Occallatibacter riparius: one gene and its partner. The protein of the gene in region 1 interacts with the protein of each later gene in a pairwise test. Links are inferred from orthologs where the notes say so. Each region holds a gene or a part of one and is shown in the gene's direction. Other genes may lie near its edges.

Evidence for each region. The genes of interacting proteins can lie anywhere in the genome.
Region 2: the proteins of dnaE (region 1) and MOP44_RS03550 interact in binary tests that used the Escherichia coli proteins (3 or more experiments, as listed by UniProt). The link is inferred for Occallatibacter riparius from one-to-one orthologs.

What each region holds. Positions count from the first base shown.
Region 1 is NZ_CP093313.1:5,894,113-5,903,149, reverse strand. What follows is about bases 1-4,045. They hold dnaE (DNA polymerase III subunit alpha), read left to right. Parts: upstream 1-308; coding sequence 309-3,845; downstream 3,846-4,045. Other genes in these bases: MOP44_RS24155 (RNA 2'-phosphotransferase), read left to right, coding at 3,876-4,045; MOP44_RS24165 (lysozyme family protein), read right to left, coding at 1-43. Outside these bases: more of MOP44_RS24155, read left to right, coding at 4,046-4,439; asnB (asparagine synthase (glutamine-hydrolyzing)), read left to right, coding at 4,554-6,539; MOP44_RS24145 (alpha/beta hydrolase), read right to left, coding at 6,587-7,378; MOP44_RS24140 (helix-turn-helix domain-containing protein), read left to right, coding at 7,785-8,786; MOP44_RS24135 (ABC transporter permease), read right to left, coding at 8,726-9,037. UniProt on the Escherichia coli protein: DNA polymerase III is a complex, multichain enzyme responsible for most of the replicative synthesis in bacteria. This DNA polymerase also exhibits 3' to 5' exonuclease activity. The alpha chain is the DNA polymerase catalytic subunit.
Region 2 is NZ_CP093313.1:892,260-897,659, forward strand. What follows is about bases 2,497-5,400. They hold MOP44_RS03550 (pyridoxal phosphate-dependent aminotransferase), read left to right. Parts: upstream 2,497-3,347; coding sequence 3,348-4,454; downstream 4,455-5,400. Other genes in these bases: MOP44_RS03545 (hypothetical protein), read left to right, coding at 2,497-2,838; MOP44_RS03555 (hypothetical protein), read right to left, coding at 4,792-4,920. Outside these bases: hydrogenase maturation nickel metallochaperone HypA, read right to left, coding at 1-230; MOP44_RS03535 (hypothetical protein), read right to left, coding at 483-1,004; MOP44_RS03540 (hypothetical protein), read left to right, coding at 1,549-1,947; more of MOP44_RS03545, read left to right, coding at 2,146-2,496. UniProt on the Escherichia coli protein: Shows aminotransferase activity with methionine and histidine as substrates, and to a lesser extent also with phenylalanine.

The sequences.
Region 1 (9,037 bases):
AAGCCAGAAACACGAATGCCAAAACAGTGAAAGAGCTCTTCATTTCCCCCGAAAACCCCGCAGATCACGACCCAGTAGCATCAACATGCCTCAAAATCGGCAGATTTGGCAATGACCTAATAGCATCATCGAATGCAAGTGGTCATCAGAGAATCCCAAATCGCGGCCCGCCCACCCTGACGCCTCATCGCTGTCACAAACCCAAGCCCGACCTAAAAGGAACGGATTCAGCACATTCCGTACCTGCTTTTCCTCAACCGATCCCGCCATCCCTCCGAACCGCACCGGAACTAAAATCGAACTAGACCATGGCCGAATTTACCCACCTCCATCTGCACACCGAGTACTCCCTCCTCGACGGCGCCTGCGACGTCAAAAAGCTAGTCGACCGCGTCTCCAAGCTCGGCCAGAAGTCCGTCGCCATGACCGACCACGGCAACATCTATGGCGCCGTACACTTCTTCAACGCCGCGAAAGAGAAGGGAATCAAGCCCATCCTTGGCTGCGAGCTCTACGTGTGCAAGAACGAGGACCACCGCGCTCCTGCCCAGGGCGACGACTACAACCACCTCCTCGTCCTCGCGGAAAACGAAGAGGGCTACCGCAACCTCATCCGCATCACGTCTGAGGCCTCCCTCTACGGCTTCTATCGCAAGCCGCGCATCAGCAAGCAATATCTCGCCGCGCACTCTGAGGGCCTCATCGCCACCTCCGGCTGCCTCTCGGGCGAGCTCTGCGAGTACCTCCACAACGAGCACGGCAAATGGGACGCCGCCACCGGCTACGCCAAGGCCAAAGCCACAGCCCTTCAGTACCAGGACATCTTCGGCAAGGGCAACTTCTATCTGGAAATTCAGGACCAGGGCCTCGAAGCCGAGCGCAAGATCCAGAACGATCTCTTCCGCCTCGAAAAAGAACTCGACATCCCCATGCTGGTCACCAACGACTCGCACTACCTCTGCGGCGAAGACTCTCACGCCCACGATGTGATGCTCTGCGTCCAGACCGGCGCTAAGATCCACGACAACGACCGGTTCAAGTTCGACTCTGACCAGTTCTTCGTCAAATCCGGCGACGAAATGGCGCGCCTCTTCCCCGACAATCCCAGCCTCCTCTCCCGCACCATGGAGATCGCCGAGCGCTGCAACTTCAAGCTGCACCCCGTCGACAATCCCTTCCCGCAGATGGATGTTCCCGAAGGCCACACTGTCGACAGCTACTTCGAGCTCATATGCCGCGAGGGATTCAAGAAGCGCCGCGACACCGCCATCGGCCACCTCCAGGCCACCGGCCAGTTGCGCAAGTCCCTCGCCGAGTACGAGGCACGCCTCAATTACGAAATCGGCATTATCCACCAGATGAAGTACTCAGGCTACTTCCTCATCGTCTGGGACTTCATCAAATATGCGCGCGACCACGGCATCCCCGTTGGCCCCGGCCGCGGATCGGGCGCAGGTTCGCTCGTCGCCTATTGCATGGAGATCACCAACATCGATCCCATGCAGAACGTCCTCCTCTTCGAGCGCTTCCTCAACCCTGAGCGCGTGTCCATGCCTGATATCGACGTCGACTTCTGCATGAACCGCCGCGGCGAAGTCATCAACTACGTGGTGGGCAAATACGGCCGCGAGCAGGTCAGCCAGATCATCACCTTCAACACCATGGCCGCCAAGGGCTCCATCAAAGACTGCGGCCGCGCCCTCGACATGCCCTATGGCGACGTCGATCGCATCGCCAAGCTCATTCCCGCCACCGTCGGCATGACCATCGACAAGGCGCTCGAAGAAGTGCCCGACCTCGCCAAAATTTACGAGACCGAGCAACCCGTCCGCGAGCTCATCGACACTGCCAAAAAACTCGAAGGCCTCGTCCGCGGCCAGGGCGTGCACGCCTCCGCTGTCGTCATCGCTCCGCGCGCGCTCACTGAACTCGTCCCCGTTGCAAGAACGAAAAACGACGAAATCGTCACCGCCTACGACATGGTGGCCGTCGAAAAAATGGGCCTGCTCAAGATGGACTTTCTTGGGCTCGCCACCCTCACCGTCATCGAGGACTGCCTCACGCTCATCAAGCAGAACCGCGGCATCGACGTCGACATCGAAAAGATCCCGCTCGATGACGAAGAGACATTCAAGAAAGTCTTCCAGGCGGCCCTCACCTCGGGCGTATTCCAGTTTGAATCAAGCGGCATGCGCGACATGCTCCGCCGCTACAAGCCTGAAAAGCTCGAAGAGCTCACCGCTCTCACAGCGCTCTTCCGCCCCGGCCCCATCCAGGGCGGCATGATGGAAGACTTCATCGAGCGCAAGTGGGGCCGTCGCAAAGTCGAGTACATGCTACCCGAGCTGGAAACCCTGCTCAAGGAGACCCTCGGCGTCATTGTCTACCAGGAACAGGTCATGCAGATCGCCAACGTCCTCGCCAGCTACTCGCTCGGCGAAGCCGACCTGCTCCGCCGCGCCATGGGCAAAAAGAAGCCCGAAGAAATGGCCAAGCAGCGCGATCGCTTCATCTCCGGTGCAGTCGCCAACGGCCACCCCAAAGACATCTCCGCCGAGCTCTTCGACCAGATGGAGAAGTTCGCGGGCTACGGCTTCAACAAGTCGCACTCCGCCGCCTACGGTCTCGTCTCCTATCAGACCGCCTATCTCAAAACGCACTACCCCACCGAATTCATGGCCGGCCTGCTAACCTCGGAAGTCTCCAAGCCCGAGAACGTCGTCAAATACATCGCTGAGTGCAAGGAGATGGGCATCGCCGTCGAGCCGCCTGACGTGCAAATCTCCGGCGCGCAATTCACGCCCCACGGCGACGCCATCCGCTTCGGTCTCGCCGGAATCAAGAACGTCGGCGGCAACGCCATCGAATCCATCATGAAGGCCCGCGAAGAAGTGGGTGGCCGCTTCGAAAGCCTCTGGCAATTCTGCGAGAAGGTCGACCTGCGCGTAATGAACAAGCGCGTCATCGAGTCGCTCATCAAAGCCGGTGCCCTCGACTCGCTCGGCAAGCGCGCCGCCTTGTACGGCGCAGTCGACAAAGCAATGGAGCGCGCGCAGAAAGCCCAGCGCGATCGCGAGCAAGGCCAGCACGGTCTCTTCGGCCTCTTTGACGACACACCCGCGCACGGCCAGAAGAACGGCGACGACCTGCCCAAGGTCCCCGACTGGGAAGAGGGCGAGCGCCTCGCCAACGAGAAAGAAGTCCTCGGCTTCTTCGTCTCCGGCCATCCGCTCGACAAGTACGCCGAAAAACTCCGCAACCTTCCCGGCATCATCTCGGTAGCTGAAGCCCTAGAGCGCAAGCCGCCCGAGCGTGTCTGGGGCAAGCAGAGCGATCCCACCGATGAAATCCAGGTTGCCGGCACACTCCTCGGCATGGCCCCGCGCAAAAGCAAGCGCGACGGCAAAATCTACGCCATGGGCCACCTTGAAGACGCCTCCGGCAAAATCGACGTCATCTGTTTCTCGCGCGACTACGAACGCCTCGGCGAGCAGCTCAAGACTGAAGCTCCCGTCGTCATCCGCGGCGTACTCATGGGTGAAGAAGACTCAGCGCCCAAGATCTCCATCAGTGGTGTGCAGCCTCTCGATGCCATGAAGGTCAAGCTCCCAGGCGGCATCCGCATCCGCATCAATCTCGATCGCGCCACCGAGGAAATCTTCGCCACCCTCAAGTCCGCAGCGGACGCCGCACCCGGCCCCGGCAAGGTAATGCTTCAACTCGAACAGAAAGGCCAGTTCGCCGTCATCCTCGAACCCGATCAGATGGCCGTCGCCGCCGACAAAGGCTGGATCGAGCGCGTAGAAGACCTCACCGGCCGCGGTACAGTTCAGATAGTCGGATAGCAGTGGACAAAATCATGGGAGAGCCACTTAGTGGCCATCAGTAAGACAGAGCAGGTTCGCGTCAGCAAGTTCCTCAGCCTCGTTCTGAGGCATCAGCCCGACGCGGCAGGTGTCACTCTCGATGAAGCAGGCTGGTGCGCCGTTGATGCGTTGCTACAAGGATGCACATCGCACTGCTATGAGATATCGCGCGACGACCTCGCGAGAGTTGTGGAGCAAAACGACAAGAAGCGCTTCCAGTTCTCAGAGGACGGTGCTCGCATTCGCGCCGTGCAGGGACACAGTCTTGACGTCGACCTCGACTACCAGGCGCAGACGCCTCCCGAAGTGCTTTACCACGGCACCGCGACCCGCTTCCTCGATTCCATCAAGCAACAGGGATTGCTCAAAATGTCCCGCCAGTTCGTTCACTTGTCTGCGACCCACGAGACCGCGCTGAAGGTGGGCGAGCGCCATGGCAAGCCCGTCGTTCTTGGAGTTCGTGCGGGCGAAATGCATCGCTCCGGTACGCCGTTTTACAGGGCTGCGAATGGAGTCTGGCTCGTCGACGCGGTGCCACCGGTGTACCTGCGATTCCCCGAGACAACCAGATAGGAATTCCCAAACGCACGAATTCTCTAGCCCCCCATCCCCTCTCAGTGGAATAATGGCCGACGGTTCTCCCCAGACTACATCTAGGCTTCTTCCCTGAACGAAGGACAAATACAGATGTGCGGAATCGTCGGAGTCTATTCGCGTCGCGAACCCGTTTCTCCCGCTGCGCTTGAGCGTGCCACCAACAGCCTTTATCACCGCGGACCTGACGGCCAGCGTCACTGGATCTCCCCTGATCGCCGGGTCGGCCTCGGCCACACGCGCCTCAGCATCATCGACCTCGCCACCGGTGACCAGCCCCTCTCCAGCGAAGACAACCGCACGCACGTCGTCGTCAACGGCGAGTTCTACGGCTACGAGAGCATCCGCCACGACCTCCAGCAGCGCGGCCACCATCTCGCCACCAAAGCCGACAGCGAAATCGCCCTCCACCTCTACGAAGAACTAGGCCCCCACTGCCTCGAGCATCTGCGCGGCGAGTCCGCCCTCGTCCTCTGGGATGAAAACCGCCGCCGCCTCTTCGCCGCCCGCGACCGCTTCGGCATCAAGCCGCTCTTCTACGCCTGGCACAACGACAAGCTCTACCTCGCATCCGAAGTCAAAGCCCTCTTCGCCGCCGGCGTTCCCGCGCGCTGGGATGAAGAAAGCGTCTTCCATTCCGTGGCCTTTGGCGGCCACCAGATGCGCACCCTCTACGACGGGGTCTTCCAGGTCCCGCCCGGCTACTACATGCTTGTCACCGACAAGCATGTCCAGCTCAACCAGTACTGGGACTTCAACTATCCCCGCCGCGACCAGGCCCTCGCCGCGCGCTCTGACGCCGACTACATCGCTGAATTCCGCCACGCCATTGATGAAGCTGTGCGCATCCGCCTCCGTGCGGACGTTCCCGTAGGCGTCTATCTCTCCGGCGGACTCGACTCCTGCTCGGTCCTCGGTCTCGCCGCCCGCCACCATCCCGACCCCATCAAGGCCTTCACCCTCACCTTTGAAGACGCAGCCTACGACGAGGGTCCCATTGCCCGCGAGATGGCCGCCCTTGCCGGCGCTGAGTTCCACGCCATCCCCATCAACCAGCGCAACCTCGCCGACAACTTCGCCGACGCCATCGCCCAGACTGAAACCGTCTGCATCAACGCCCATGGTGTCGCCAAATACCTGCTCAGCAAGGCCGTCCGCGATGCCGGATACAAGGTCGTCATAACCGGCGAGGGCTCCGACGAAATCCTCGGCGGCTACCCGCACTTCCGCCGTGACATGCTTCTCTACAACCGCGAAGGCCAGAGCGAAGCCGCCATCAACGAACTCCTGCGCTGGCTCGACGAGCACAACACCGTCAGCCGCGGCCTCCTTCTCCCCGACGGCGAAATCGGCGATCTCAGCGCGGTCAAGCGCGTCCTCGGCTACGTCCCCTCGTGGATCGAGACATTCTCCTCGCGCGCCGTCAAAGTCCGTCCGCTCTTCGCCCCCGACTTCCACCAGCGCTACGGCCACCGCGAAGGCGAATACAACATCCTCGATGACACCAACGTCCTCACGCAGCTTCGCGGCCGCGACCCCATCCACCAGTCGCTCTACCTGTGGTCTAAAACCGTCATGGCAGGCTACATCCTCACCATGCTCGGCGACCGCATGGAGATGGCCCACTCCATCGAAGGCCGCGTCCCATTCCTCGATCACAAGCTAGTCGACGTCATCGTTTCGCAGCCTGTACACATGAAGATCCGCGGCATGACAGAGAAGTTCGTCCTCCGCGAAGCGGTCCGCGACGTCATCACTGACACGGTCTACCGCCGCCAGAAGCACCCGTTCCTCAGCCCACCCGCGACGGTCCACCCTGACGGCACCTTCCAGACCTTCGTCCAGGACACGCTGCGCGGCGAAACCCTCCGCTCCATGCCCTTCTTCGATCAGAAGGCCATCGTGTCCCTTCTCGACCGCCTCCCCAGCATGGACGTAGGCGCCCGCACCGCCAACGACCAGATCCTCATGCACATCGTCAGCATGTGCGTCCTCCAGGACCGCCTCGGCGTCGCAACCAGCCCCGCCGCCGAAGCGCAAGCCGAAATCCCGCTGGAGGTCGGCGTCCCCGCAGACTGAGTACTAAGAACTTAGGGCCTGGCTGGATGCCAGGCCCTACACCCCGCTCACTTTCCTTGATCACCTGAAGCCGCACGAACAATGAATCTCGCCACTTCTTCAGGTTCCGCCAGCATAGGTACGTGGCAGGACGGAAGGGTTATGGTGACTGCTCCCATGCGCTGGGCCATTGTGCGCTCCAGATCTGGCGGGATGGCGCGATCGTCGGCGGCCACGATGTACCAGTCCGGTTTGCTTCTCCACGCCGGAGATCCAGCGAGAGACGTGTTCAATGCGGCATACGCCGCAGGTCCCTGGGTGGCAAAGAGGATCTCCCTCTCCTTCGGGGTAAGCTGCTGTGCGAAATCCTCTAAAACTCCCCTTTCGGTTAACTTGACGAAGCCCGAACTGTCGGGCCGAAGTTCATTCGCAATCGGAGGCGGAGGGCCCTCTTGCAGAAGAGACAAAGATGATTCATTCGTATCCGGCGCGAATGCAGCCACAAAAACAAGTCCCGCGACCTTCGGATCGTTCCCGGCCTCGGAGATCACCGCTCCGCCATAAGAATGGCCAACCAGAAGCACCGGTCCATCTGCGAGCGCGATAGCACGCTTCGTGATCGCTACGTCGTTGTCAAGAGTGGCCAGCGAGAGTTGTACTGCCGTAACCTGAAAACCTCGCTCTTGCAGAATCGGAATCACTTTGGCCCAGCTCGATCCGTCTGCCCATGCGCCATGCACAAGAATGATGTTCTTGATCGCAGGCACTTGTTTCTGCGCGGATGATTGCAGAGCGCTTGCGGCGAGAATAAGCGCCGTGAGAATGGCGCCACGTCTGAGGAACGCGATCATCGATTTCATAGAAGTCTCCTGGATTCATCGCTTCCCGGGGAATAGCGATCAACCCGTGCGATGGACAGAACCAGTGGCCTGTCGTGGTTTGTTCACGGAAAATGAATTGTTTCGAGTTCCGAAGGGGCAATCAACGCGGCCTTCGCGTGCTCGGACCCCGAAGTCCTGCTTTCGGCAGTGGGCCCAAACAATGCTGGCAGTCGTGCATTTGCCGAGCTGATTTCACTCCAGCATAATTTCGGATAAATGGAGCATCTAGGCGAAAACGATCAAAAGCTGCCCATTCCTGCCCAAATCCGGAACGCGGAAGCCAAATTCGGAGGTCGGATTCGAAATAATCTGGCTCTTTGAGAGCACGACCGTACTCTAACTAAGCAGAGCAGAGCCTGTTGGCTTGAGAAAGGGAGATCCCCGCATGGATATGGGCCACAAATTTCCGACGGTGTGGAACCAACTCGCCGACACGATGTATCTCAATCATCTGCCAACGGCTGAAGTCAGAATTTCAAACGTTGCGCCGTTCTCGTTTGCTCGGCTCAGAAGCGACCGCGGCCTCCCCGAGATTGCACGGCCGACCACAGGTGAGAGCGGCTATATAGTTCCGGTACAACTTGCAGCTATACCTTACATCGAGCAATTCTTTGGCAAACGGAAGGTTTCGAGTGGTTCTTATCCGACCGGCGGGGTAAGCGCAATCGATCTGCGCGATGAACCTGCAGTTCTCCTCCCCCATGCCTTCGACACGGTAATCGTGTATGTCACTCACGGCGCGTTGGCAGATATCGCCTATGAGCATCGTTCACCACCAGTCGAACAATTGCGTGGGACTCACGGGCATCCGGATCCGATTGTTTATCACCTGGCAAAGACCCTCAGTGCTTCGCTTGAGCACCCCCGTCACGCCTCAAAGATCTTCCTGGATCACGTGTTGCATGCCTTGAATTGTCATCTGGTCTCCTCCTATGGCGGCGTGAAAACATCTGCTGCGCAATTCAGAGGTGGGCTCTCAACGGCACTCATGCGGCGAGCGAAAGAATTGCTCGAAGCGAACCTCGACGGCAACATCCCCCTTCGGCATCTTGCGGAGGCATGTGGCTTATCGACGAGTCATTATACGCGGGCCTTCAAAGAAACATTTCGCAAACCACCGCATCGGTGGTTGATTGAACGCCGCATTGACCGGGCGAAGGATCTCATGACAAATAGTCACCTCCCCATCGCTGACATCGCCATTCAGTGTGGCTTTGCCGATCAGTCTGCACTCAATCGTTCCTTCAGACGAATTCACGGAATCAGTCCCGGCCAGTGGCGACGCGCGACGACTCGTGAAAGAGGCTCGGCGTCACCCCGGACTGACTACTCTGACCGTAGCGCTGCCAGCGGCTCAACCCGCACAGCACGGCGTGCGGGAAGATAGCATGCGATCGTCGCCACCAGCGTAACCAGCGCCGCTCCTCCCACGAAGATGACCGGATCCGTGCTGCTCACTCCATAAAGGAGGCTCGACATCAGCCGCGTCATCAGCAACGCGCAAACCAGCCCAGCCCCCACGCCGGCCAGCGTCAGCGTCGTCGCCTGCCGCACCAGCATGCGCAGAATCCCCTCGGGCGTCGCCCCAAACGTGAGCCGAACTCCAACCTCCTGCGTCCGCTGTCCTACGTGATACGA
Region 2 (5,400 bases), 5.0 Mb from region 1 along the record:
CCGCAGGCTTGGCAGTGGACGGTGACGGGGACGGTGTTGACCACGAGCTTGGAGGCGGCCAGGGGGGTGCCTTCGATGGCGATGCCGTAGCAGAACTGGAGCGAGTCCTCGATGACGGCGGAGAGGGCTCCGACGCGGAGGCGGACCTGGAGCACGCGGGCGCCGGGATAGTTCGCGAGGGACTCGGTGACCGACTCGACCACGCTGGTCACGATGGAAAGCTCATGCATCGAATGGGATTCTACGCCGGGGGAGGGGTGTGGGCGGGTGATCTGGCTCACTTGGGATGAGGCTAAAGGCAGGGATTTGGGATTAGGGCTTGGGGAGTAGGGGATACAAATGCAGGGACAATGGGACAGTCAGGGGATTTTGGGCAGGGATATCCTGTGTGGCTCGTTGGCGTGGGGTAAAGCGACAGGGTGATGGAGTGTCAGGAGGCTCCTTTGGCTAGTTAGCGTGTCAGCCGGTCAGCTACTCGGCGGTTAGCTGGCGGTTGGAACTCCCAGGCCGCTCTTGGTGAGGGGGGAGGGGGTGGGGGGTGCCTTCTTCCAAGGAGCCAGGGGGGCCTCGGGCATGGTCTTGCCGGACAGGATCTGCTCGAGCATGGCCTGGACGTGGTTTGTGTCGTCCTTTGAGGCCTTTGCAGGCGTCTGCCGGAGGGTTGCCGCAGGGGGGAGGGGGGTGGGGGTGGCTGCTGGTTGGGGCTGCGGTGATTTGGAGTGCTGGTTGGTGCGGCGGGAGCCTACGGCGATCTGTGTGGCGTAGAGGAGTTTTGCGGCCTCGGCGGTGGTGAAGACTTCGAGGACCAGGCCATGGGTGACGCAGGCCAGGAAGGCGTCGATGGTGGCGGGGGTTAGGAAGGGCATGGCGCGGCGGTAGGCTCGGTTGACGCGGGCGAGAGATTCAGGACTGTGGTCGTTGCGTGCGTCGTCTTCGGCACACGCTTTGTTGTAGGCGTCGAGGCAGTGCTGTACGGCTTGTTCTGGTGTGATGGTCGTGGTCATGGTTGTACCTTTCGTAAATGTGGTTGTGGTTTCACCCGGTCGCGGTGAGTTGTGCGGGCGCGGGAGTCCCCTCCCCGGTCCCCAAAAGCTAGGGACCGGGGGCACCCGGCGCCCGGGGTGCGGCGAACTGCTGCTTCGCCGGGTGGCGCACAGTAGATTCGTGGTGAGTGAAGTTCCTTCCCGCCCAAGAGGAACTTGGGGCACCCGCTTCCTTGGAAGGCAGCGATCGGGCAAAAGAAAATGCCCGCCGGATTGGGGTCCGGCGGGCACTGTTTTTTGCTCCTATTAATAGGCTAGCAAATTCGAAGAGTTATCCGCAATTAGTTTTCCACATTTTGGAATGATTGGATTCATGAACTTAAGTCGGTTTTCCACATGCGGGGGGGGACTTGACAACGATTCTTGAAGGAGCACAGCCGACGCCCGGCGTTGGGCTCCGCCCTGATCCCCAAAGGCTAGGAACCAAGGACACCCTGCGCTCGGCTCACGGCGAGGGCGTGCAGAATCATGACCTGGGTCGTGCAAACCGGCTAACATTGCGGCCATGGACGAGTTGCGGCCCGGGGGCTTCGTCAGCACTGGCGATTACCGCGAACAATGGAGTTGCTTCGACGCGGAGAGGCGGCGTCTTCTGATCCGTCTATCTGCACTCGCGGGTGGGCTTGCCGTTTCTGTTCTCTTACTCTTCTCTAGATTGAGTGATCCCCATTCGCCGGTCGTTGTGCGCGTCGCAATCTCCGGTTCGTTCGTACTGCTTGTCATTGCGTTCCTTGCGCAATGGTTCTTCTTCGTCTGGGAGATGGGAACCTGGCCTTGTCCGAGATGTGCAGAGCGTTTCTTTCTTTCGGCTTTTGCCTTCGATCCTTTTTTTACCCGTCGGTGTAGGCACTGCGGCTTGCTTCGGCTGAAGAATGCGGAAGTCAGGAATGTCGATCCAGAGTGAAATCGGCGACTGCGCGGAACTGGCGAAAAGCAACTGCGGATCCCTCGGTCCGCTGAAGACGACGCGCGGACTTTCGGGATGACACTTCTGTGGGGGAACGAGCCTCACGTTCGAGCTTGCATCCCACCCCGGTCCCCAAATGCCAGGGACTGGGTACCGACACGCCGACCGCCGCACTGTCGTAGACTCTCCTTCGAGATGAGACGCAGACGACTACTCCGACCAGTTTGGTTTCTTGCTGTGCTACTCCCCGTCACTCTCCTGAGCCAGAGCGCTCCTCCTGGTGCCCAACAAGTCGCGCCGATCCCAATGCCGAGCGACCGCGCCTCTGACTCTTACCTGATTTACTCGAGCCTGATGCCTCTCGGCGAAACGGTCGGTGCAGGTTGGCCGCACGATCTGTGGCTAGTTCAAGACACAACGGTTCTGGCAGTGCCTCTGGATCAGCCGTGTCGGGAACGCCCCACGGCGAATGCAGGACACGATTGGGGCATGAACCCGCACAATGGAGTGCATCCTCCTAAAGCTCGCGAGCAGGACTTCAAGGAAATCCTCCAAGACTTCGATGCTCATTGCCATGAGGTCCTGTCGCTGAGCGCGACTGCCTGGCAGACGACGGTTCCGGTCCATCTTCTGACGCCAACGGAACAGGCTGAGTTCCAGAACACGCGTTGGGAGAAGGCCGACGAGGCAGCGAGGGCCAAGTACAAAGGCGCGCCCGCTCTATACGGTTTTAGCGAGGTCTATTTCAACGAGCACCATACCGTGGCTCTTGTGTATGCCACGCATTGGTGCGGCGGACTATGCGGGGAGGGGTTTTGGATCGCTTTCGCGCTAGAGAATGGGCAATGGAAGCGGCAGAATTGGGCAGCGATGCGGTGGATTTCGTAGCGGGGCGGAGGCGAGGTTCAGATCGACAAAAATCAAATGCTGATCATGCTGGTGATTGGCGATTTGGAACGGTAGGCGCAGTAAGCAGCACAGGATCAGATGTGTATTGCAGCCTACTCGGAAGTGGCGAAAAGCAACTGCGGATCCCTCGGTCCGCTGAAGAAGGCGCGCGGACTTTCGGGATGACACTTCTGTTGGGGGAGCGGGCTTGACGTTCGAGCTTACATCCAACCCCGGTCCCCAAATGCGAGGCGACGGGGGCACCCGCTCGAATAGCAGATTCCCGCTGGGAATGACAGCAAGAAAAGCAAGAACAAATGCAAGGGCAAAAGCGGGTTCTTCTCCTGCGGCTCAGAATGACAAATTTGTGGGACGGGTTCGGTAGTATGGTGGCAAAGGACTTCCCCGTGGCCGAATCAAATCTGGTGTCCCATTCTGCTGTTGCTACCCCTTCCCGTCTTCATTTGAGTGAGCTGGCGCCTGGCGCTGTGCAGTCGGAGATTCGCGCGATGACTACCGCGTGCGACGCCATTGGCGGCATCAACCTGGCGCAGGGGGTGTGCGATACGCCGGTTCCGCAGCCGGTGGAGGCCGAAGCGTTTGAGGCGGTCCGGAGGGGCGACAACATCTATACGCGGATGGACGGGATTGCGCGGCTGCGCACGGCGATTGCCGAAAAGCAGCAGCGCGACTATGGGCTGGATTACGACGCCCAGACCGAGGTGCTGGTGGCGTCGGGGGCGACGGCGGGGCTGCATGCGGCGGCGATGGCGCTGCTCAATCCCGGCGACGAGGTGATCCTGTTCGAGCCGTTCTACGGGTATCACGTGGCGACGCTGAAGTCGCAGCGGGTGACGCCGGTTCTGGTGGCGCTGGCCGATGGCGACTTTGCGCTGGATGTGGATGCTCTGCGGGCGGCGATTACGCCGCGGACCCGGGCGATCCTGCTGAATACGCCGGCGAATCCGAGCGGCAAGGTGTTTACCCAGGCGGAGACCGAGGCGGTGGCCGAGGTTTGCCTGGAGCACGACCTGTTCCTGTTTACCGATGAGATTTACGAGTACTTCGTCTACGACGGCGATCGGCACGTTGCGCCCGCGACGCTTCCGGGAATGCGGGAGCGGACGATTGTGATCTCGGGGTTCTCGAAAACCTTCTCGATCACGGGCTGGCGGCTGGGGTACGTGACGGCGGACGCGCGATGGATGGGGGCGATGGCCTACTTCCACGACCTGACATATGTGTGCGCGCCTGCACCGTTCCAGCACGGAGCGGCAGCGGGGCTGGAGCAGTTGCCGGCGAGCTTCTACCAGCAGATCGCGGCGGATCACCAGTCGAAGCGGGAACGGATTGTGTCGGCACTGCGGGAGGCGGGGCTGACCCCGACGGTTCCGGCGGGCGCGTATTACGTGCTGGCAGAGACTGGTCCGCTGGCGGGGGCGAATGCGGCGGAGAAGGCGCGGACGCTGCTGCGCGAGACGGGTGTGGCGGCGGTGGCGGGGAGTGCGTTCTTCCGCAAAGGGCGGGGCGAGAACCTGCTGCGGTTCTGCTTTGCCAAGCAGGATGCGGCGCTGGATGAGGCGTGTGCGCGGCTCCGGCACCTGCGGTGCGGCTGACTGCCGCTTCGCGGCCAGAGTGCCGGTGAGGGATTGATTTGGCTGCTCCGCTATGGATCTTCAGCAGCCTGACATTGGCGGGCTGGAGAGGGAATTCATCGCGCACCTACGGCGCGCGCGGAGGTTAGAGGCTGGCGGACCCAGGAGTGTGCGCTGCGCGCTTCTCCTGGCACCTGCGGTGCGGCTGACTGCCGCTTCGCGGCCAGAGTGCCGGTGAGGGATTGATTTGGCTGCTCCGCTATGGATCTTCAGCAGCCTGACATTGGCGGGCTGGTGAGAGAATTCATCGCGCACCTACGGCGCGCGCGGAGGTTAGGTTCCGGCTGGGCATTGGCGATTAGGCGTTGCCGAGGTCGTCGGCGGGAGCGTGGGGGGCTTCCCTTTCGGGCTCGAGACGGCCGCGGTACATGCCGTCGGTATTGCAGAGGGTGCATCGCCACGGGTAGTAGCCGAAGAGGGAATACACAAATCTCTCAAGGATTCCGCGCCTCGTGCGTCGCTCGAGAAAGGGCTGTTTGCAATTCCGGCAGATCATGGGGAAATCCTGATCGAATGAGATGGACCCTAAATGCGGAGTCTAACGAGCTAATTCAGCAACGCGCAAGCGATCAAGAGACTGAAAAACAGGTGTTACCAGCGAACCGGCGGAAATTACCTGCCGGATGAGGGCAGGACTCCATTGCCTGGTGCACGAAGTTCGAAGCTGTTTTTCGGCTCTTTATACAGGCCGGGTGGATGCCGGAGCGTTGTGCCGGGCCTGGCTGGCGGGGTTTGGCGACTGGGAAGCAGAGTGCTTCGCATCTCGATCGGGAAAGTGCTTGTGGTAGAAGGCGACTTTCCGGCACATGACACATTCCCAGGGGTAGAGGCCAAAGAGGGGCAAGACCTTGAGTTGAAGAAAGCCCTCTCTGCTTTCGCGGCGGAGAGCATTAATGGCACCGCATTT